DNA from 2 places in the Micromonospora sp. NPDC005710 genome. Region 1 is predicted to be linked to the other one. Evidence: riboswitches for the same ligand, from Rfam matches in the RefSeq annotation. Region 1 holds a riboswitch; the other holds the start of a gene.
The links. A riboswitch is a leader RNA that binds a small molecule or an ion and turns the genes downstream of it on or off. The one in region 1 is predicted to bind S-adenosylmethionine.
Positions count from the first base shown of each region.

Region 1 (11,418 bases):
CAGGGACTCGATGATCCCCTTGTTGATCGGGCCGAACGTGTCCATCACCTGACCCGGGTTGGCGGCCCTGGCCAGCACCGCCGTCCGCAGGTCGATGAGGCTGGCCACCCGGTCGAGGGCGCGGTCGACCTGGTCGGTCAGCGCGTCGCTGCGCGCCGCCCGGAGGTCGGCCACCCGGTCGTCCACGTCGGCGGACTTGAGGACCAGCTCGCTGCGGTCGACCCGGCCGAGCAGGAAGCCGACGGAGAGGATGCGTTCCTGCTGAAGGTCCTGGACCAGGCTGCCGACCCGGCTGGCGAGCCGGACCCGTTCGGCGGTGTCGCCGGCCCGCTGCGCCGCGGCGACCCGGTCGAGCATGACCGGCACGGCGAGGCCGACCATGCTGAGCAGTGGGATCACCACGAGCAGCGCGAGCTTGCCGCGGATCCGGAGCCTACCGAGCAGCATCGAATGCCCCCCACTGTGCGATCTCCGGGTCGTGGGCGGAGCCGACCGGCTGCAACGCACGCGGTTCGTCGACGGGCGGTTGCCAGGGGTCGCGGTGCGGTGGGGTGTCCGGGCTGTCCACGGGGGTGGCGGACTGGGCCGTCCGCCGCTGGGTCCGGCGGCCGGCGGTGACGAGCAACGCGGCGAGCCAGCCCAGCAACAGGACGGCGGCGACCGCCGCCCCGACGGTCAGCCACCGGTTCCGGTCGAGCCGATCGATGCGCTCGACGAGCAGCGAGTCCAGCTCGTTGAGGATGACCGGTTGGAGTTGGCGGGCCGAGCGGTGCGCGTTGAGCGCGGCGGCACTCAACTGGCCCGGGTTGACCACACCGGTGTCCTTGCCCGGCAGCGAGTACGCGGCGAGAGCCTCCACCGAACGCTGGTAGGTGTCCAGCGGGGTCAGCACGTTGGCACCCAGATCGGTGCTCTCCGAACCGTCCACGGCCGAGCGCAGGTTGTCGACGAGGTCGCCGGCGGGGGTCAACGCGGACACCCGCAGGCCGGTCAGCTCCATCAGGCCGCGTGGTTGCTCGGCGGCCGGCCGGCGGGAGACCAGCGTGCCCAAATCGGCGAGGCGGCCGGCGCCGACCACCGCCTCGGGCAGTTCCTGGCCGACGCTGTCCTGAAGGAAGAACGAGTCGGCCTCCGGGTCGCGGACCAGCCCGGAGCTTTCCCGGACCTTGCGGTGCAGGGCAAGCAGCAGGTCGGAGACCTCGCCGTACGCGGTGTAGGCGGCCTCGGGGTCGGCGGCGCTCCGGCCGCGCAGCGCCTCCAGCTTGGCCCGTACGCCGGCCCAGCGTTCCTGGCTGAGTAGCTCCTTGCCGATCCGGGCGTCGACCGCTGCGGCTTCCTCGACGGCCCCGTTCAACGCTTCCCGGGCGACGGGACGGCCGTTGACCGCGTTGGACTGGGCCTCCACGAGGGCGTCGGTGACCGCCGCCAGGGCGGCGAGGTACTGCACGCCGAGCCGTTCCCGGGCGGCGAGGTCCCGGTCGGCGGTGACCTGCCGCCAGTTCGACGTGACGAGCAGGCCCAACGGTGCCACGAGTGCTCCGATGAGCAGCAGGGGCAGCAGTCGGCCCAGCGTGGACGGCCGTCGACGGGCCCGCGGCGCGGGGACTGACATGTGTTTCTCCTCCGGCGTGGAGCGCGGATGGGCGCGGCGTCGAGCCAGCCGACAAAGTCCCGTCCACCGGACCGGAAAACTAATCGAACCCCCGCCTGGTCAGACCTCACTCAGCGAGTCAGGTTCGCGTCACTTCGAGCCATGTCACCATTTGTCCGCGTTGCCGGCACGCTCCGTGTCGGCTGTGGGTGTGACATGGAGGGATCGAGGTGGATATCCACGAAAGATCGGAATTCACGGGATCCGAAGTCAACTCGCTGTGCCGCGCTGGACGTTGCGCGCTCGCACCCTCCTTGGCACCGATCGGGGTAACCGGACGGACGTACGGCGGATCTCAGCCAACGCTCAGGCTGCGGGCCGTACCGTGTGCCGCATGACATCGCCGTCGCCGGCCGCGTGGTTCCGGCGTGCCCTGCCCACCCGCTGCCGCGCGACCGCCGCGGCGGTCGTCGTCGTGCTGCTGGCCGCCGCCGTGACCTGGGCGGTGTGGCCACAGGGATCGGGCGTACGCACCGAGAGCGCGATGCTCACCGTCCGCTCCGGACCGTCCGGCGACCAACCGGTGAGCCTGGACACCACCTTCTACCTGCCGGACGACGCCTCGTCCGGTCGGAAGGTGCCGGCGGTGCTGCTGGCGCACGGGTTCGGCGGCACGAAGGAGTCGGTGCGGTCGGACGCGGAGGAGTTCGCCGGGCGGGGCTACGCGGTGCTCACCTGGACCGCGCGGGGGTTCGGCCGCAGCGGCGGTGAGATCCACCTGGACAACCCGGACTACGAGGTACGAGACGCGGAGCGGCTGCTGGACTGGCTGGCCGCTCGGCCGGAGGTGCGCACCGACGCCGCCGGTGATCCGAAGGTCGGTGTGGTCGGCGGCTCCTACGGCGGTGGGTTGGCGTTGCTGCTGGCCGCCCAGGACCGTCGGGTCGACGCGATCGTGCCCATGATCACTTGGAACGACCTGTCCCGCGCCTTCCTGCCGGAGAGCACCGGGGCCGCGCCCACCGAGGGCGTGTTCAAGAAGGGCTGGGCCGGCCTGTTCTTCGGCGGGGGCGGCAACGTGGGCTCCGGCCCGGCCGGGCTCTCCGGCGGGACCGCGGCCCAGCCCCAGGGAGCTCCGGCGTCGGCCGGGCCGCCCAGCCCCGGCCCGGGTGCCGGCCCTGGCACCGGCCCCGGGGGTGCCCCGGCCGGGGCCGCCGACCCGTCCTGCGGTCGGTTCGCCGCCGATGTGTGCGCCGCGTACCTGCGGATCGCCACCACCGGGCGCGCCGACCAGGCGGCCGTGGACCTGCTGCGCCGGTCCAGCCCGGCGGGAACGCTGGACCGGATCAAGGCCCCCACCCTGCTGGTGCAGGGCGAGGCGGACACCCTCTTCCCGCTCGGTGAGGCGGACGCGAACGCACGCGGCATCGCCGCCACCGGCACCCCGCTCCGGGTCGCCTGGTTCACCGGCGGGCACGACGGCGGCAGTGGACCCCGCTCGGACTCCGACCGGGTGAAGTTCCTGACCGTCCAGTGGCTCGACCACTACGTGAGGGGTGAGGGCGACGCACCCGGCGACGACTTCACCTGGTCGCGGATCGCCGGCTTCGACGCGCTCGACAGGGGTCTCGTCGCCACCGGGTTCCGCCGCGCCGACTACCCGGGCCTGACCGGCAACGCCCGTCGGGAGGTGACTGTCGCCGGCCCGGCGCAGCCGATCGCCAACCCGCCGAACGGCAACCCGGCCGCCATCTCCTCGATCCCGTTCGCGGGCGGGCTCGCCTCGCTGCTGGACGGTGTGGCCGGTGACGTGCCCGGCCAGCACGCCCAGTTCGAGTCGACCCCGCTGACCGAGGCGGTCGACGTGGCCGGTGCGCCGACAGTCACAGTGCGGGCCGCGTCGCCGACCGGCGAGGCGGTGCTCTTCGTCAAGCTCTACGACGTCGACAAGGACGGCGCGGCAACCCTGCCGAACGGCCTGGTCGCCCCGATCCGGCTCACCGGCCTACCGCAGCGGGTGCAGGACGCCCGCCCGGTCACCGTGACGCTGCCCGGGATCGTCCGCCGGGTGGAGGCCGGGCACCGGCTGCGGCTGGTCGTGGCCACCTCCGACCAGGCGTACACCACGCCCGCCGCGCCGACCGTCTACACGGTCGCCGCGGACGGCGCGCTTAGCCTTCCCACCGTCGCCGGCGAGCCGATCCCCACCGCCGCCACGGTCTGGCGCTGGGTTCTCGCCGGCCTGCTCGCCGCCATCGTGATCGGGCTCGTCGTGGTCGTCGGCCTGGTCCGCCGGCGGCACCGCCGCCAGGACCGGTCGGTTCATCCGGAGTACGCGGACACCCCGCTGGCAGTGCGCGCGCTGCGCAAGGAGTACGCGGACGGCTTCGTCGCGGTGTCGAACGTGGACTTCGAGGTGCACCCCGGTCAGGTCGTGGGTCTGCTCGGGCCGAACGGTGCCGGCAAGACCACCACCCTGCGGGTGCTGATGGGGCTGACCCAGCCGACCGCCGGGGAGATCTACGTCTTCGGCCGTCGGCTGGTGCCCGGCTCACCGGTGCTGTCCCGGATCGGGGCCCTCGTGGAGGGGCCGGGCTTCCTGCCGCACCTGTCCGGGCTGGACAACCTGAAGGCGTACTGGCGGGCCACCGGCCGGCCGTGGGAGGACGCGCAGTTCGACGCGGCCCTGGAGATCGCCGGGCTGGGTGACTCGGTGCACCGGAAGATCAAGAACTACAGCCACGGGATGCGCCAACGTCTCGCCATCGCCCAGGCCATGCTCGGCCTCCCCGAACTGCTGGTGTTGGACGAGCCGACCGACGGGCTCGACCCGCCGCAGATCGCCGAGATGCGCCGGGTGCTCCAGCGGTACGCCACTGACGGCCGGGCGGTGCTGGTCTCCAGCCACCTGCTGGCCGAGGTGGAGCAGACGTGCACGCACGCGGTGGTGGTGAACAAGGGCCGGATCGTGGCGTCCGGGCCGGTGGAGGAAATCGTCGGCGAGTCGCCGAGCGTGCTCTTCGACGTCACCGACCCGGTGGCCGCGCGGGCGGTGCTGGACCGACTCGACGGGGTCCGGGTGTTGCCGGAGAGCGACGGCCAACTGGTGGTCGACACCAACGGCACGGCCCGCAGCGAGGTGGTGGCGGAGCTGGTGCGCGCCGGCATCGGGGTGGACCGGGTGGTGCCTCGGCGGCGCCTGGAGGACGCGTTCCTCGCCCTGGTGGGCGAGAACTCTCGGGGAAGCGGTGACCGGTGATGGCTGTTGTCGATGCGGGTGAGGCCAGCGGTTATCGGCCGTCGGCCACCATGCCGTTCGGGGCGGAGTTCCGTCGGCAGGCGTCCCGGCGGCGGACCCAGCTGGCGCTCGGGTTCATGGTGCTGCTGCCGCTGATCATCCTGATCGCCTTCCAGTTCAACTCCGGTGGCGACGACGACAACGGCAACAACGAGTTCGCCAGCCTGGTCGACCTGGCCACCTCCGGCGGGCTCAACTTCACCCTGTTCTCGATCTTCGTGTCGGCGTCGTTCCTGCTGGTGGTGGTCGTCGCGCTGTTCTGCGGCGACACGGTGGCCAGCGAGGCGAGCTGGGGCAGCCTGCGGTATCTGCTGGCCATCCCGGTGCCCCGGGCGCGGTTGCTGACGGTGAAGCTCGTCGTCGCGCTCGCGTACTCGGGACTGGCCCTGTTGCTGTTGGCCGGCACCGCGTTGCTGGCCGGCACCCTGCGCTACGGCTGGTCGCCGCTGCGCAGCACCGTCGCCGCCGAGCTGGAACCCACCGAGGGGTTGCTGCGGTTGCTGGCCGTGCTGGGCTACCTGGCTGTCGTCCTGCTGGTGGTGGCCGGTCTGGCGTTCCTGCTGTCGGTGATCACGGACGCCGCACTGGGCGCTGTCGGTGGTGCGGTTCTGCTCTGGATCCTGTCCAGCATCCTGGACCAGATCACCGCCCTGGGCGGGCTGCGCGACTTCCTGCCCACCCACTTCAGCACCGCCTGGCTGGGTCTGCTGTCGACTCCGGTGCAGACCGACGACGTGGTGCGCGGCTGCATCTCGGCGATCAGCTACGCAACGCTGTTCTGGGGGTTGGCGTTCTGGCGCTTCACCCGCAAGGACATCACGTCGTAGCCTTCTTCCAGGCGCTGACGCCGATCCGGCCGGTGTTGCCGAGGTCGATCGGCCCGTCCGGGTCGACGTCCTCGGCCGGCTGCCCGGCGGCGGGTGCCACAGTCAGGAACTCGCCGTTCGTGGCCACCACGGTCGAGTCGGTGACCAGGTTGCACCACAACACCACGGCGGTGGCCCGCTCGCCCTGGGCAAGGGTGACCTTCCGGGGCGGTTGGTCGAAGCCGGAGGTGATCTCCCTGGCGCCGTTCACCATCCGCAGCATGACCGGCTCGTGCGCTTCGTCGAAGACGTGCAGCACCGGGTACCCGTTGAGCTGGTAGGGGCGCTCGCCGCAGTTGACCAGCTCGAGGTCAAGGGCGCGAAGGCCCATCGCGGCGTCCCCGCCGGTCGACCGGATCCGTACGCCGGTGGCCGGGCACGCCGCGGGCGGCTCGGTGCTCGCGGACGGGCCTGCTTCTGGCAACGATGCGGCGGGCGGCGGTCCGCTCGGGTCCCCGCCCTGGCCCCGGTGCTCGTCGCGAGTGCAGCCACCGAGAACGAGAGCCATCGCGACCGTCGCGCCGACGCGTCGCCGCGTCGCCGTGTGGTGGGAGATCATCCGTTGATCCTCGCCCATCTGGGTGGCGCATCACCGCCCCGCCCCGGCCCCGGCTTTGGCCCCGGCCCCGGCCTCGCCGGCTCTCGCCGCGCTGCCATACGAACAGGTAGGCAACGTCTCCTGGCGCCCCTTTGGAGCTGAATCGTTTGCGACATCGCTCGCCGGAGCGGACCCGCCGTCGTCGGCCCGGTAGAGGATCAGCTCGGCGGCAGGATCGGTCGCTTGCGGCTCCTGGCCTGGCACGCTACGACGGAGACTCCCGGTGCTCATCCGAGCATGTTCTTACGGCTGCTGGGACGGCTCTGCACAACTCGCCGGGGTGGTCGACCCGCAGGCTGCAGCGGGCACCGCCGGGGAGGCGGTGATCGCACCAGACCCGGGTACGCAAGAACTGACGGTCCTCTTCGCTCAGCGTAGTCTCGCCGAAGTCGATGGTGCTGACGTGGCAGAGCGAGTCGCATCGCCGACATCAGAAGGCGTATCGCCGCGGGCGAATGGCCGCCTGGCCACAAGCTGCCCTCGACCAAGGACATGGCGGAGCTCTACAACGTAGGCAGTCAGTCGACAGTCCGGCAGGCCATCACTATCTTGATCGAGACCGGCGAGTTGTACGGCCCACCAAGGGCTCGGCGTCTTCGTTTCGGAGTAATCCCGTTCGCTCGCTGCTGCGCAAGCGTGAGCTTGCTGGACTCTCCGGGCTTGTGCCGGTGCTTCCGGTCGTCCTTCGGTGTGCCGGCCGCCCCACGCCTGGGGGCTTCAACGAGGCGGCTTCGGCGGCCGACCGGCGGCTCTCGGCTGATGTCGTAAACGAGTCAGCTCCAAAGCGCGCGCAAGTAGTGGGTTCCACCAGCCCGCCGACACCGACGCGCCGCCCGTCGAGCCGACACCGACGCACCGCCCGTCGAGCCGACACCGACGCACCGCCCGTTGCGCTGGGCGGCGCACCTGCGGACCACGGCCGGTGGGGTGGGACGCTCAGGCCGGCGGGTGCTCGGTGAGGACCGCGTCCAGCAGGCCGGGGTAGAGCGTGTCCAGCTCGTCCCGGCGGAGCCGGACCAGTCGGCTGGTGCCGGCGGCCCGGGTGCGGGTGAGGCCCGCCTCGCGCAGCACCTTGAGGTGGTGGCTACGGGTCGCCTTGGAGACGCCGAAGTCGAAGCTGCCGCAGGCGGCCTCGCCGCCCTCGGCGAGTGCCCGAACGATCTGTAGCCGCACGTCGTCGGCGAGTGCGGCCAGGACGCTGGTGACCGGTACGGCGGTCAGGTCGGGTTCGTGCGGCTCCATGTGACCAGTGTAACCCTTGTTCGACAACTATCGAACAACGCCCTACTGTCGGTGTCGTTGGTTCGACGATACTCGAACATTGGAGTTGCCGATGCGATCCCGCGCCACCGCGTACCCACTTGTCGCAGTGCTCGGCTGGGGCGTGATGTTCCCGATCCTGGCCAGCGCGCTCAACCGGGTCGACCCGCTCAACCTGACCACCGCGCGGTACCTGCTGGCCGCCGTCGTCCTGGTCGCCATCCTGCTGCTCCGCGAGGGTGCCGGCGCGCTGCGGCACGGAGGCCGGGCGCTGGAGGTGGTGGTGCTCGGAGTGGTCGGCTTCGCGGGCTTCAACCTGCTCACCAACCTGGCGCTCGAACACGCCGCCCCACAACAGATCTCCCTTTTCGTGGCCACCACCCCGGTGATCACCCAGCTGGTCCGCTGGGCCCGCGACGGCGTACGCCCGAAGCCGCTCCTGCTGGCCCTCTCCCTGGTGGCGCTCCTCGGAGTCGGTTTGGTGATCACGCGCGGCAGCCTGGCCGGGCTCGGCCAGTTCGGCCTCGGCGGGCTGATGATGATCGGTGCGGTGCTGGGGTGGGGCATCTACACCCACGGTGCGAGCCGTTTCGGCGAGTGGTCCCCGCTGCGCTTCACCACACTGACCGCGCTCGCCGGCACCGCCGCCATGCTCGCGCTGAGCATCGGCGCCGACGCCGTCGGCTGGCAGCACGCGCCGGCCGCCGCCGACCTCGTGGCGGTCGCGCCGCAGTTGACGTACGCCGTGCTGGTGGGTGCCGTGATCGCGGTCCTCGCCTGGAACACCGGTGTGCAGCGACTCGGTGCCGCGAACGCCGCGCTGTTCATGAACCTCGTCCCGGTGACCACCTTCGCGGTGCAGATCGCCCGCGGCTACCGGCCGGAGCCCGTCGAACTGGTCGGGGCCGCCATCACGATCGCCGCCCTGATCGCCGCGAACCTCGCCGCACGGCCCCGAACCGCGTCGCTGCCCCGGCCGACAGCGGTGACGGACCCGGTCGCGGTGACCGAACCGGTGGCGGTGAGTGCTCGCTGACCCACTACCTGGGATCAGCGGTAGCAACCGTCGACAGCGTTGTCCTAGACTCGGCGGCACAACTGAATACCTCATCCAGAGGGGCTGAGGGATACGGCCCGACGACGCCCCGGCAACCACCCCGCGCGCTCACCGCTGAGCGACCCGCGGGGCAGGTGCCAATTCCGTCCCCGCCGCACCGTGCGATGCGGGGAAAGATGAGAGGGATCTCGACATGACGTCGACGCTCGTCAGCTCCGGCATTGACACCTCCGCCAGCCCGGCCCGCGCCCTGGTCTGCCGTGCCTGTTCGGCCCGGTACCCGCTCGCCGCCCAGCACGCCTGTTACGAGTGTTTCGGCCCGCTGGAAGTCGACTACGACACCGCCGCGCTGGCCACCGTGACCCGTGAGCAGATCGAGGCCGGGCCGGACAACATCTGGCGGTACGCCGCGCTGCTCCCCGCCGGTCAGGACCCGGCCACCCGGGTCACCCTCGACCCGGGGCTGACCCCGCTCGTCGCGGCCCCGCACCTCGCCGCCGAGCTGGGCATCACCGCGCCGCTCTGGGTCAAGGACGACAGCGCCAACCCCACCCACTCGTTCAAGGACCGGGTCGTCTCGGTGGCGCTCACCGCCGCGAAGGCGCTCGGCTTCAGCCGGTTCGCCTGCGCGTCGACAGGCAACCTGGCCAACTCGGTCGCCGCGCACGCCGCCCGCGCCGGGGTGCCCTCGGTGGTCTTCATCCCCAGCGACCTGGAGCAGGGCAAGGTCATCACCACCGCCGTCTACGGCGGCGAACTGGTCGCCATCGACGGCTCGTACGACGACGTCAACCGGCTCTGCGGCGAACTGGTGGAGACCGACGAGTTCGAGGACACCGCCTTCGTCAACGTGAACGTCCGGCCGTACTACGCGGAGGGCTCCAAGACCCTCGGCTACGAGGTGGCCGAGCAGCTCGGCTGGCGGATCCCCGCACAGGTGGTCATCCCGATGGCCAGTGGTGAGCTGCTCACCAAGATTGACAAGGCGTTCTCGGAGCTGGTGGAGATCGGCCTGGTCGAGGCGCCGGCCGGCGGTTGGAAGGTCTTCGGCGCGCAGTCCGCCGGCTGCAACCCGATCGCCACCGCGCTGCACGCGGACACCGACACGATCATCCCGGTCAAGCCGACCGGCATCGCCAAGTCGCTGAACATCGGCGACCCGGCAGCCGGCCTCTACGCCCTGGAGGCGGTCCGCCGCACCGGCGGCTGGATGGAGTACGCCGACGACGACGAGATCCGGGCGGGCATCCGCGACCTGGCCCGCACCACAGGGGTCTTCGCCGAGACCGCAGGCGGCGTGACGGTCGCCGTGCTGCGCAAGCTTGTCGAGTCCGGTCGGCTCGACCCGACCGCCGAAACTGTCGTCTTCAACACCGGCGAGGGCCTGAAAACCATCGACGCGGTGGCCGGGCAGGTCGGTCCGACCCATCACATCAAGCCCTCGCTGCGCGCCGCCCGCGACGCCGGCCTCCTCGGCTGAGCCGGACTGCCGAGTGGATCACTCGGTAACTGGGTTTTCGCTGTGAGTGTGGAAAACCCGCCGCTACGGACTTGACGGCAGGAACCGGACGGCGCAAGATGCTCCGTGCGGGAGGGCATTTCGCCGAAGACTTTTGAAGTTCTTACGACCCAACGCCGGAGGCGTTGTGCGAGTGCTCCTCCCGACCACGTTCGATCGGGCCAGCGATTAATCGCTGGCCCGATCGCTTTGTCCGGGTGCACCCTCAGCGGCATGAGCATCACGATCGCGTCGTTCGACGGCGCCGACCAAGCTTCGGTCGACGAGGCGTACCGGATCGGATCGGCCGTCAACGGCGTCGATCTGCCGGATCTGCCGCCCTTCTGCCGGCGGCGGTTCGACGCGTTGTTCCACACACCGATGCCCGGCACCCAGACGCTCTGGGCGCTGGCCCGACTGGACGGCGTGCCGGCCGGCTATCTTCAGCTGGACCTACCGCAGCTCGACAACACCGACAATGCCAACGCCGAGCTGAAGGTGCACCCCGAGCTGCGGCGCCGGGGCGTCGGCCGGGCACTGCACGAGTACGGAGTGCGCCTGCTGCGCGAGCACGGCCGCAAGCGGGTCGTGGCACTGACCGTCTCCGCGCTGCCCGACGGCCCGGCCCGAAGCGTGGCAGGTGACGCGTTCGCCGCCTCGACCGGTGCTCAAGCCGCGTTGGTCGAGGTGCGTCGCCGGCTCGACGTCGCCGAGATCGACCGGATCGCACTCCGGGCGGCGCTCGCCGAGGCCCAGCCCCGAGCCGAGGGCTACCGGTCGGTCTGCTGGCAGGGTGCCACCCCGCAGGAGTATCTGACGGATATCGCCTACCTGGACGGCCGGCTGATGATGGACGCGCCCCTGGGCGACGTGCAGTGGGAGCCGGAGCAGGTGGACGCCGAGCGCATCCGTGGAACCGATCGGGCTTCGGAGGCCAGGGGCCGGCGGCGATACCACCTCGGGATGCGACACGAGGCATCCGGTCGGCTGGTCGCCTGGACGCTGCTGGAGGTGAGCGCCTCCGCCGACTGGCACGCGTTCCAGCAGATCACCATCGTCGACCCTGCCCACCGTGGGCGCCGGCTCGGCCTCATCGCCAAGGCGGAGAACCTGCACCACCTGCTGACCCACGAGCCGGGGGTGCGGAGCATCGACACCATCAACGCCGCCAGCAACAGCTACATGGTGGCGATCAACGAGCAGCTCGGCTTCCGCCCGGTGGACTCCTGGACGGACTGGCAGCTCACCCT
Region 1 covers NZ_JBEXYP010000002.1:199,444-210,861, reverse strand. Annotated here, with positions in the region: gene ABZ406_RS03295 (nitrate- and nitrite sensing domain-containing protein) at 1-447, opposite strand, end outside; gene ABZ406_RS03290 (hypothetical protein) at 434-1,612, opposite strand; gene ABZ406_RS03285 (alpha/beta fold hydrolase) at 1,986-4,850, shown strand; gene ABZ406_RS03280 (ABC transporter permease subunit) at 4,850-5,716, shown strand; gene ABZ406_RS03275 (DUF4232 domain-containing protein) at 5,706-6,314, opposite strand; partial or broken gene ABZ406_RS03270 (hypothetical protein) at 6,559-6,768, opposite strand; gene ABZ406_RS03265 (GntR family transcriptional regulator) at 6,774-7,121, shown strand; gene ABZ406_RS03260 (metalloregulator ArsR/SmtB family transcription factor) at 7,290-7,595, opposite strand; gene ABZ406_RS03255 (DMT family transporter) at 7,687-8,649, shown strand; SAM riboswitch class I at 8,718-8,853, shown strand; gene thrC (threonine synthase) at 8,864-10,150, shown strand; gene ABZ406_RS03245 (GNAT family N-acetyltransferase) at 10,403-11,418, shown strand, end outside.

Region 2 (11,418 bases), on a different contig from region 1:
CGCGACGTGCCGCCACATGAGGTGGGTCTGCGGAAAGCCGTGCAGCAGCACGACCGCAGGCCCGGAACCACCCACTGCGGCGTTGAGCGTCACCCCGTCGGCGACGGTGACGCGTCGGTAGTCGAATCCGTTGATCCTGGGGTCCACGGGGAACCTTCCTGGTGAGCAGTGCCGGCGGGCGCGGTCGCCCGCCGCCTTCGTACCTCAACGAGCCTGCCCGGCGGTGATCAGCAGCCGGTCAGCATCGGATCAGTGCCGGCCGGGCCACCCGCCTAGATTGGTGCCATGACCAGGCAGCTGACGGCACCCGTCGCGGTGACCTTCGGCGTGCTCGGGCCGGTGACCGCCGCGACCGAGCACGGCCCGGTCGCCCTGCGGGGGCACCGGCAGCGCCTGGTGCTGGGCCGGCTGTTGATCGCCCACGGTCGGGTGGTGCCGGTGGATCGTCTCGTCGACGACCTGTGGGAGGTCGCACCGGACGGCGCGGTGGGCGCGATCCGGACCTTCGTCGCCGACCTGCGCCGCGCCCTGGAACCCGACCGACCACCCCGGCAGCCGCCCCGGATCCTGGTCACCGAACCACCCGGGTACGTGCTGAAGGCCGCCCCGGAGGCGGTGGACGCGGGACAGTTCGAGTCGGCCGTCGGGGAGGCGGGCCGGCTGTTGACAGCGGAACGCCCCGCGCCGGCCCTGGCCGCCCTGGACGCCGCGCTCGGGCTCTGGCGCGGGCCCGCTTACGCCGACTGCGCCACCGAGGCATGGGCGGTCGCCGAGATCAACCGGCTGGACGAGCTGCGGATGCTCGCCGTCGAACGCCGGGCCGAGGCGCTCCTCGCGCTGGGTCGACCCGACGAGGCCGCCGCGGACCTGCCGGCACACCTGGCCAGCCGTCCGCTGCGGGAGGACGCCTGGCGGCTGCTCGCGGTGGCCCGGTACCGTGCCGGCCGGCAGGGTGACGCGCTGGCCGCGCTGCGGGAGGCCCGCCACGTCCTGGTGACCGAGCTGGGTGTGGACCCGGGGCCCGAGCTGCGGCGGCTGGAAGCCGACATCCTGGCCCAGGCACCACACCTCAGCCCGCCCCCCGAACCGGCCGCCGCCCCCGCTCCGGGGGAGCCCGTGCGGCAGGCCGAGGAGGCGCAGCGACCGTTCGTCGGCCGCGACGCGGAGCTGGCCCGGCTGCGGCACGCCGCCGAGGCCGCCGCCCGACGCCGACAGCCGACGCTCGCCCTGCTCAGCGGCGACCCCGGTGCCGGCAAGACAGCGTTGGCCGAGACCCTGACCCGGCAACTCGCCGCCGAGGGGTGGGCCACCGCGTGGGGGCGCAGCCCGGAGTACGAGGGCGCGCCACCAGCCTGGCCGTGGACCCAGATCACCGACGCGCTCGCCGACCCGGTGGCCCCCGTCGCACTCGCCGACCCGGCCGACGGCTCCGCCGACCCCGCCACGGTCCGTTTTCGTCGACACCGTGCGGTGGCGTCACTGCTCTCGGCGGTCGCCGACCGGGGGCCGGTCCTGCTGGTCCTCGACGACCTGCACCGCGCCGACGGCGACACCCTGGACCTGCTGACCGCACTACTCACCGGCCCACAGCCGGCCAGCGGGCCGGTGCTGGTCCTCGGCACCTACCGGGCCACCGAGATCAGCCCGGAGCTGACCGCCACCCTCGGCCGCGCCGCCGGGCTGGAACCCGTCCGGGAGTACCTCGGCGGCCTGCCCGCGTCCGCGACAGGGGAACTGGCCGTCGCCGTCGCCGGCGCGGACCTGGACCCGGCCACCGCCCGGTCGATCCACCGGCGCAGCGGCGGCAACCCGTTCTTCGTCCGTGAGCTGGCGCAGCTCTACGCCAGTGCGGGGGAGGTGGGTCTCGCCGCCGTGCCGCCCGGCGTACGCGACGTGATCCGGCACCGGTTGGCGCAGCTTCCCGCCCCCACCCGTGCCGTGCTCCGGCAGGCTGCCGTGCTCGGCCGGGACCTCGACCCGGACGTGCTGGGCGCGCTGACAGGTGACCCGACGGCAGTGCTGGACGCCGTGGACCGTGCCCTGACGGCCGGGTTCCTCACCGAACGGGAGTCCGACGGGCGGCTGCGCTTCACCCACATCCTGGTCCGCGACACGCTCTACGCCGACCTGTCCGCGCCGCGCCGTGCGGTCTGGCACGCGGCAGTCGCCGAGGTGCTGCGACAGCGGGAACCCGTCGAGCCGGCGGCCCTCGCGTACCACCTGCTGCACGCCGGTGGGCCGGTCGCCGCCGCCGAGGCGTCGACGTACGCCCGGGTGGCGGCCGAGCGGGCCGAACGGGGCGGCACCCCGCACGAGGCGGCCCGGCTGTGGGGTCAGACGATCGACGCGTACGACAGCGCCGGCGGGGTCGAACCGCGCGGACGGGTGACAGCGCTGCTCGGTCTGGGGCGGGCGCTTGCCGTGACGGGCCGGCTGGTCGAGGCGCGGCGTCGGCGCGCCGAGGCGATCACCACCGCCGAGTCCACCGGCGACGCCCTGCTGATCCAGGAGGCGCTGGCCGGCTTCGACGTGCCGGCCATCTGGACGCGCAACGACGACGACCTGCTCTCCGGGCACATCGTCCGAGCCGCCGAGCACGCCCTGGCCGCGCTCGGCCCGACCCGCACCGCGCAGCGCAGCCGGCTGCTGAGCACCCTCGCGCTGGAGTTGCGCGGCACCAGCACCGATCGCGGCCGCCGTGCCGCCGGCGAGGCCGAGACGATCGCCCGCGACGTCGGCGATCCCGCGCTGCTGGCGTTCGCGCTCAACGCCCGCTTCATGCACTCCTTCCACCGCGTCGGTCTGGCCGACGCGCGGGCCCGGGTCGGCGCCGACCTGGTCGACCTGGCCGCCCGGCACCACCTGGTGACCTCCGAGGTGCTCGGTCACCTCGTCCTGGTCCAGGCCAACTGCGCCCTGGCCGACCGGCCCGCCGCCGACGCGCACGCACGCGCCGCCGACCGACTCGCCGAACGGTACGAGCTGCCGCTGGTCGACGTCTTCACCCGCTGGTACGCCGCGCTGCGGCTGGCACTCGACGGCGAGTCGGACGCGGCGGCGCAGGCGTACCGCTCGGCTGCCGACCTCCTGAGCGCCGACGGGATGCCGGGGCTGACCCGAGGGCTGCTCCCGCTGGCACTGCTCGGTCTGCGGCTGGCCGACTCCATCGGCGCCGACCTGTCGGCCACCGGCCCCGGCGCTGCCCCCCAGGCGATCACCGGCCCCGGCGTGGACGACTGGGTGGCACTGGACTGGGGTCCGCACGAGCCGTGGGTCCGACCGTTGCTGCTGCTCGCCGCCGACGACCGGAAGGCCGCCGCGGCCGCCCTGCGGGCTCTTCCCGAGGGGCCGCATGATCTGCTGCGCGAGGTACGCCTCTGCCTCGTCGGTCGGGCGGCGTACGCCCTCGACGACCGGGCCACGATGACCCGAATACACGCCGAGCTGCTGCCGGCCGCCGGCGAGCTGGCCGCCGGCAGCGGAGTGGTCACCGTCGGCCCGGTGGCCGCGCACCTCGCCGATCTGGCCGCTGCGCTGGGCCGCGACGAGGAAGCCGCCGGGCACCGCCGCACCGCGCGGATGCTCACCGCGCGCGTCCGCGCCGACGACCCGACCTGAGCGCCGGTTACCATGCCCGATGCTCTTCATGGTGATCGAGCGGTTCCGCGACAACGACATGGTGCCGGTGTACCGGGCGGTCCGCGACCGCGGCCGTCAGCTTCCGGACGGGTTGGAGTACGTGGACAGTTGGGTCGAGCCCACCTTCGGCCGCTGCTTCCAGCTCATGCGATGCGACGACCTGCGACTGCTTCAGCAGTGGGTGCTCGGGTGGCGCGGCGCGGGCGTCACATTCGAGATCGTTCCGGTGGTGAGCAGCGCCGACACCCGCGAGATCGTGGCGCCCCATCTCGACGGCGAATGACGTACGAGCCGATTGGCGCTTTGCCCGGGCTCTCACCCGGCCAGTGACCGCGGGTGATCGGAATCCTGTATCTGGCTCGACAGGGCAGCTCGTTCCCAGCTTTGCGCGCTCTACGAAGTGAGTGAGACAGTCATCCGCTTCGTCATGATCCAACTTAAGGCTCGGGGCTTGGTTTACGGCCAGCCCGGCCGAGGGGTCTACGTCACGGCACGCGACTAGCGCAGCCACTGATCGTGTCTGTTGGCTCATCAAGGAGCATGGCGGAACCACTATCCATGCGGAGAAGCAGCCGGTAGCTCTTCTCTCGCAGCTCACGCCTCATGCCGGTGCCCGGTCTCGTGCCAGACGACACGCCCCTGCTCGGGCTACCTGGCGACTTGCCGGTTTCCGCCGGAACCCACCGGCCGGTGCGGTCAGATGGAACCACCGGCGTGTCCACCGTCGGCCATGGCCCGAGGGAGTACGCGTGGAGGCGCTCATCCTGATCGTGGCGCTCGGCGTCACGGTCCTCGTCGGCACCACTCTCGGCGGCCGGTACCGGGTCGCCCCGCCGGTCCTGCTCATCGCGTTGGGAGTGCTGCTCGGGCTCGCGCCGCCGCTGTCCGAGGTCACCCTGGAACCCGATCTTGTCCTGCTGATCTTCCTGCCGGCGATCCTGTACCGGGAGAGCCTCACCATCAGCCTGCGGGAGATCCGGGCCAACCTGCCGGTGATCGGGCTGCTCGCCGTGGTGCTCGTGGTGCTCACCATGGTCACCGTGTCGTTCGCCGCGCAGGCGTTCGGGGTGAACCCCGCCGCCGCCTGGGTGCTCGGCGCGGTGCTCGCGCCGACCGACGCCGCCGCGGTCACCGGCCTGGCCAAGCGGCTGCCCCGGAAGCTGCTCACCACACTGCACGCGGAGAGCCTGATCAACGACGGCACGGCGCTCGTGGTCTTCGCGGTGGCAGTGGGTCTGCTGACCGAGAGCGCCAAGCCGGGCGTGCTGGGCGTCAGCGAGGAGTTCGTCGGTGCCAGCGTCGGTGGTCTGGTCGCTGGCCTGCTGGTGGGGGCCGCTGTGGTGTTGATCCGCAAGCGGCTCGACGATCCGCTGCGCGAGGGAGCGCTCAGCGTGCTGACCCCGTTCGGCGCCTTCCTGCTCGCCGACTCGGTACACGCCAGCGGTGTGCTGGCGGTGGTGGTCGCCGGGCTGGTGCTCGCCTACGCCGGCCCACGGGTGATCCGCGCCCGGTCCCGGGTGCTGGCGTACGCGTTCTGGGATCTCTCCACGTTCCTGATCAACGGCGGGTTGTTCGTTCTGCTCGGCACGCAGATTCCCCGCTCGGTGCGGAGCATCACCAGCACCTCGCCCGAGCGGGCTCTGCTGATCGTGCTCGTGGTCACGGTGGTCGTCATCGGCACCCGGCTGCTCTTCATCTACCTCACCGCGCAGTCGGCGCGGCTGCGTCGCCGCCGGATGGCGGACGACGACGGTCGAGGTCCCTCCGGCTGGCGGGTGGGTACCGTCGCGGGTTGGTCCGGGTTCAGGGGCGCTGTCTCACTCGCCGCCGCCCTCGCCGTCCCGACGGTGATGGTCAACGGTCGACCCGTCGTCGAACGCGATCTGATCATCTTCGTCACCGCGCTGGTGATCGTGCTGATCATGCTGCTGCAGGGCACCACACTGCCTTTTGTCGTGCGCTGGGCCGGGCTCAGTGGCGACCCGGAGCGCGTCGACGAGGCCCGCAACGCCCGTCGGCGGGCCACCGAGGTGGGCCTGGCCGCTCTTCCGCAGGTCGCCACCGAGGTCGGCGCGCAGGCTGACTCGGTGCGGCGGCTGGAGGCCGAGTACCGGCGGCACCTGGAGGACCTCGACGAGAGCGGTGGGAACACCGCCGAGGAGCGCCGGCTGGAACGCCGACTGCGTCTCGGCGTCCTCGCCCACAAGAGGCGTGAGGTCACCCGGTTGCGTGACAACCGGGAGATCGACGACCTGGTGCTTCAGGAACTTCAGGCCGCGCTTGACAACGAGGAGATCCGGCTGCTGGGGCGCGGGCCCAACGAGTGACAGGCGGCAACCCGTCGGCTCGCGGCTCAGAGCACCTGATCGAGGAAACGGCGCAGCCGCGGATGCTCGGCCCGCTCGAAGATCGCCTCGGGTGGGCCGGCCTCCAGCACCACGCCCCGGTCCATGAAGGCGACGGTGTCGGCGACCTGCCGGGCGAAGCCCATCTCGTGGGTCACCACCACCATGGTCATCCCCGCGGCGGACAGGTCGGCCATCACCCCGAGGACGCCCTTGACCAACTCCGGGTCGAGCGCCGAGGTCGCCTCGTCGAAGAGCATCACCTCGGGCCGCAGCGCCAGCGCGCGGGCGATCGCCACCCGCTGCTGTTGACCGCCGGAGAGCTGCGCCGGCCGAGAGTCCGCCTTGCCGGCCAGCCCCACCAGTTCCAACTGCGCCCGGGCCACGGCCTCCGCCTCGTCCGCACCGAGCCGGTGCAGCCGCCGCAGCGCCAGCGTGACATTACGCAGCACGCTCATGTGCGGGAAGAGATTGAACTGCTGGAACACCATGCCGACCCGCTGCCGTAGTGCGTCCGGGTCGTCGCCCCGCACGCTGCGCCCGTCCAGCAGCACGTCGCCCCGGTCCGGCTCGATCAGCCGGTTGATGGTACGCAGCAGCGTTGACTTGCCCGACCCGGACGGGCCGATGACGCAGGCCGTCGCGCCGCGCGGCACCGAGAGGTCGACGCCGCGCAGCACCCGGTTCGGCCCGAAGGCGAGGTGCACGTCCCGTACGTCGAGGCTGACCGAGGTCGTCGTTCCGGTGGTGGTCATCGGCGGTCTCCCTGGGTGGGGGTGGGCAACAGCGGCTCGTCGCGCTCGTCGTCAGGTGCGGCGACCGGCCGACCGTTGCGCAGCCGCCTGTCGATCCAGTTGACGACGTGCGTCAGCGGGACCGTCAACGCCAGGTAGCAGAGCCCCGCCAGTAGCAACGCGGACTCGTTGCCGGTGGTGGCCGCATAGTCCTGCCCGATCCGGAACAGCTCCCGCTGGCTGGCCACCAGGCCGAGGAAGTACACCAGGCTGGAGTCCTTGATCAGCGCGATGAGCTGGTTCACCCAGGCCGGCAGCACCCGCCGGATGCCCTGCGGAACGATCACCAGCCGCATCGTGTCGGCCCAGGAGAATCCGAGTGCCCTGGCGCCCTCCACCTGGGCGGCCTCCACCGACTGGATACCCGACCGGAAGATCTCCCCGATGTACGCGGCGGCGATGAGCGACAACGCCAGGATGCCCAACGGGTACGGATCCGGCCCCCAGACCCGCATGCCCAGCGGAGCCAACCCCACGCCGATCAGCAGGATCGTCGCCGCGGCCGGAAGCCCCCGGAACACGTCGGTGTAGATCCGCGCCGGCCAGCGCAACCAGCGGCTGCGGGAGATCCCGGCGACGGCCAGCAGCAGGCCCAGCACCGAGCCGAGCAGGGCGGCGGAGACCGCCAGGATCAGCGTGTTGGGCAACCCGACGGTGAGCATCTCGGGCAGCGCCTCGCGCATCGCGTCGGCGTCGAAGAAGGTTTCCCACAGGGTGCTCAACGGATCCATCGGTTACTCCTCCCACCGCCCCGCTCGCTCGTCACCGGCTCAGGACGCGGCCGACGCGGACGGTGCCGCCGACGCGGACGCCGACGGTGCTGTCGCCCCCGCGCTGCCCGGCTTGAAGTCCGCCGGGATCGGCCGACCCGGGTAGTACTGCGCCTGCAACCGGCTCCACGTGCCATCGGCGATGACCTCGTCGAGGGCCCTGTTCAGCGCCTGGCGCAGCTTGTCGCTGCCCTTGGCCACGGCGTACGCGGTCGGTGCCGGGCTGAGCTGCTTGGCCGCCACGGTGATCTTGCCCTTGCTGTCGGCGGCCGACTTCTCGCCGATCTCCGCCGGGGCGATCCACGCGTCGGCGGTGCCCGCCTTGAGCTGGTTGATCGCGCCGTTGTAGTCGGGCACACGTACCGGGTTGAGCTGCTTGCCGGTGGCGTAGTCGTCCTGGACGGTGCCCTGCACCACCACCACCCGCTTGCCGGTGAGCTGGTCGAAGCCGGTGACCGGCGAGCCGGCCGGCACGTCCAGGCCGAAGTAGCCGAAGTCGTACCCGTTGCCGAAGTCGACTGTCTTCCTGCGGGCCTCGGTGATCGTGATCGAGGAGCTTCCGACGTCGAACTTGTGGTTGTTCACCTGGCTGAGCAGCGCCGAGAAGTCGGTGCCGACGAACTCGACAGTGAGGCCGAGCTTGCCGGCCACCGCGGTCAGCAGGTCGTTGTCGAAGCCGGTGAACTTGCCGTCCTCGAGGTACACGTTCGGTGGGGCGTCGGTGAGCGTGCCGGCGCGCAGCACGCCCGGCTGGGCCAGGCCGTACGGGTTCGTGGTGGCGTCGGACGAGCTGTCGTCGCCGCACGCGGTGAGGGCGGTGGCGGCGAGGATCGTGGCCGCGCCCAGGGCAGCGGCACGGGTCAGGGCAGGAAGAAGTCGCACTGGTGTCTCCGAAGGGTGGTGTCTCGGCGCGCACTGGTGTGCGCCACCGGCGGCGCGCCCGATGGGCGTACCGGTGGGAGGAAGTTCGGGAAGGGGGTGCTAGAGCGCGGTGCCGCGACGACAGGCGGCGCTGCACATTCGCATCATGTCCACGTGCCGTCGCCGGGTCAGTGCCGGCGACTGTCGACCGGTGCGGGAAGCCGCGACGTCGGTCGGTGGGGCGGTGCTGAGGATGCGCATGGTTCTCCCGGGTCTAGTGCTGACCTGGGTGCCAGGCCACGCTTGCACCGACGTCGAGCCGGTGCCTGGTCTTCACCCGGGGCACCCCACCGCGGAGGAGGGTTGCCGGCCAGCGAGCCGGGGCTTCGCGCTGGCACTCATGACCTGCGCCGAGGCTAGCAGCACCAACGGGTCGACCGTCCAGTCGTTATGACCACGCTCACCGTGCGCGACGCTCCGCCCGTTCGCAGGTCAGCCGGCGTGCACGTGCGGTCGACGGTGCGGGTCGGGCTCCTGGCGGCGCAGGATCTCCCGGGTGACCGAGGCGATGGCGCCCTGCCCGAACGCCAGGTAACGCAGGAAGTTGCGGGCCGGGCCGCCCTCGGACCACTCGAAGTAGATGTGGGGGCGTCGACGGCTGCGGTCCCGGATCTCCAGCAGCAGGGCGGCGAGTGCCGTGGGCACCGACGAGCTGGCCAGACTGAGTACCGGGAAGCGACTGTCGACCACGCTGCCGCAGACCAGCAGTTCGGTCTCGAAGTCCGACGGGTCGGTGACGGTGACCTCGACGAAGACGATGTCGCTGTCGTCGGGGAAGTCGTTGTCCGCCATGGTCTGGGCCAGCTTGGCGCGGTAATCCGCCTCGTCGCGCCGGTCGGGTTCGTGCGCGATCAGGCGGATCCGCCGCCCGGCTCGTTCGTCGATCATCCGGGACGCGGCCGGGTCCAACTCGACGTGGTCGACGCGTAGCTCGTAGGCCCGCATCAGCCGGGACAGCACCGACACCAGGATGATCCCGCCGATGAAACAGGCCGCGATCTTGACGCCGTCCGGGCGCTCGACCACGTTCGCCAGCGTCGTGTAGACGAAGATCACCGCGATGGCTCCGAAGGCGATGGTGCGGCCGCGTTGACGCTGCCGGCGCGCCGCGAGCGTCACCGCCGTCGCGGCCGAGGTGATCAACACCAACACCCCGGTGGCGTACGCGCCGCCCTGCGCGTCCACGCTGGCCTTGAAGACGACCGTGATCAGGAACGCCACGGCGGTGAAGACCAGCACCAGCGGCCGGACAGCTCGTGCCCAGGTCGGCGCCATGCCGTAGCGGGGCAGGTAGCGCGGCACGAGGTTGAGCAGACCAGCCATCGCCGACGCCCCGGCGAACCAGAGGATCCCGATCGTGGACAGGTCGTACACGGTGCCGAACACCTCGCCGAGGTGGGCGTGCGCCAGGTAGGCCAGCGCCCTCCCGTTCGCCGGCCCACCCGGCTTGAATGCCTCCGGAGGGATGAGCACTGTGGTCGTCACGCTGCTGGTGATCAGGAAGACGCTCATGATCGCCGCGGCGGTGGTGAGCAACCGGCGCGTGCCACGGATCCGGCCCAGCGGTCGTGCCTCCGAGTCCTGCGGGTCACCCCGTACGCTCGGCATGACCGCCACCCCGGTCTCGAAGCCGGACAGACCCAACGCCAGTTTGGGAAAGACCAGCAGCGACAGCCCGACCACCAGCCACGGATCACCGTGCCCGGTGGTCAGCATGGTGGTCCAGTCGCCCACCGCGCTCGGATGCGTCACCACCCGCCACAGCGCGTCGGCCACGACCACCGCGTTCAGCGTCAGGTAGACCGCGACCAGGACGACGGCGATCCCGATGGCCTCAGTGAATCCCTTCAGGAACACCGCGCCCAGCAGCGACACCAGCAGCAGCGTGACAAGCACCTCGTGCCCCTTGAGCCCGCTCGGCCAGAACGGGTTCTCGTCGATGTGCGCCGTCGCGTCGGCCGCCGAGAGGGTGATGGTGATGATGAAGTCGGTGGCCACGAAACCGAGCAGCACCAGCACCAGCAACTTGCCGGGCCAGTAGCTCAGCAGGCGTACCAGCATCGCGATCGAACCCTCACCGTGCGGGCTCTCCACCGCCACCCGCCGGTAGACCGGAAGCGCGCCCAGCAGGGTCACCAGCACCAGCACCAACGTCGCCACCGGTGAGAGCGCCCCGGCCGCCAGCGCCGCGATGCCCGGCTGGTAACCGAGTGTGGAGAAGTAGTCGACACCGGTCAGGCACATCACCTTCCACCACGGGTGGTGCCGGTGCTCCGGCGGGCGGGCGTGCGGCCCCGGGTGCTGCACGGCCTGGTCCGAGCCGGCGTCGAGCAGCCACCCCCGCAACCGGCCGCCGCGTCTGTCGACAGTCACCGGCGCGTCCCCCGTCATCCCACCCGCGGTCACCGTGAGTATCCGCCCGCCGGGCCGCCGGCGTCCGCCGGTGCGCCGAACCCGGCCGACGCCACGGCGGGTTTCGCGCCCGAGACAGGGGGGAAGCAGCGCCCCGGGCTGGACCGGACGGCACCGGGGGAGGGGACAGGGCATGGTCGGCGGCCGTCGCTTCCGCCCCGATGGTGGCTTCGGCCGTCAACTCGACGAGTACGAGACCAGAGTGGGCGAGCGGCCGTCCACGGAGTCGCCCCCCGCGCCGCGTGGCGGCCTGGTCGACAGTGCGGTCTACCTCCGGGGCCACCGGTTCGCCTCACCGTCCGGCCTCGCCGAGACGTACCGCTGCCTTCAGGAGCAGGACGGCGCGATGGCCTGGATCGGGCTGTACCGGCCCGACATCGAGCAGATCACCTCGCTGGCCCGCGAGTTTCGGCTGCACGACCTGGCGGTCGAGGACGCCATCAACGCCCACCAGCGGCCCAAGCTGGAGCGGTACGGGCACACCGTGTTCGTGGTGCTGCGCGCCGCCCGCTACGACGACCTGCGGGAAGAGGTCGA
Region 2 covers NZ_JBEXYP010000004.1:108,816-120,233, forward strand. Annotated here, with positions in the region: gene ABZ406_RS06960 (alpha/beta hydrolase) at 1-147, opposite strand, end outside; gene ABZ406_RS06965 (BTAD domain-containing putative transcriptional regulator) at 286-3,618, shown strand; gene ABZ406_RS06970 (DUF3303 family protein) at 3,638-3,922, shown strand; gene ABZ406_RS06975 (hypothetical protein) at 4,067-4,141, shown strand; gene ABZ406_RS06980 (Na+/H+ antiporter) at 4,389-5,966, shown strand; gene ABZ406_RS06985 (amino acid ABC transporter ATP-binding protein) at 5,993-6,739, opposite strand; gene ABZ406_RS06990 (amino acid ABC transporter permease) at 6,736-7,509, opposite strand; gene ABZ406_RS06995 (ABC transporter substrate-binding protein) at 7,549-8,430, opposite strand; SAM riboswitch class IV at 8,704-8,815, opposite strand; gene ABZ406_RS07000 (amino acid transporter) at 8,902-10,842, opposite strand; gene corA (magnesium/cobalt transporter CorA) at 11,015-11,418, shown strand, end outside.
Region 2: it holds a riboswitch for S-adenosylmethionine, as region 1 does, so the genes downstream of both, ABZ406_RS06995 (ABC transporter substrate-binding protein) here and thrC (threonine synthase) in region 1, are expected to answer to the same signal.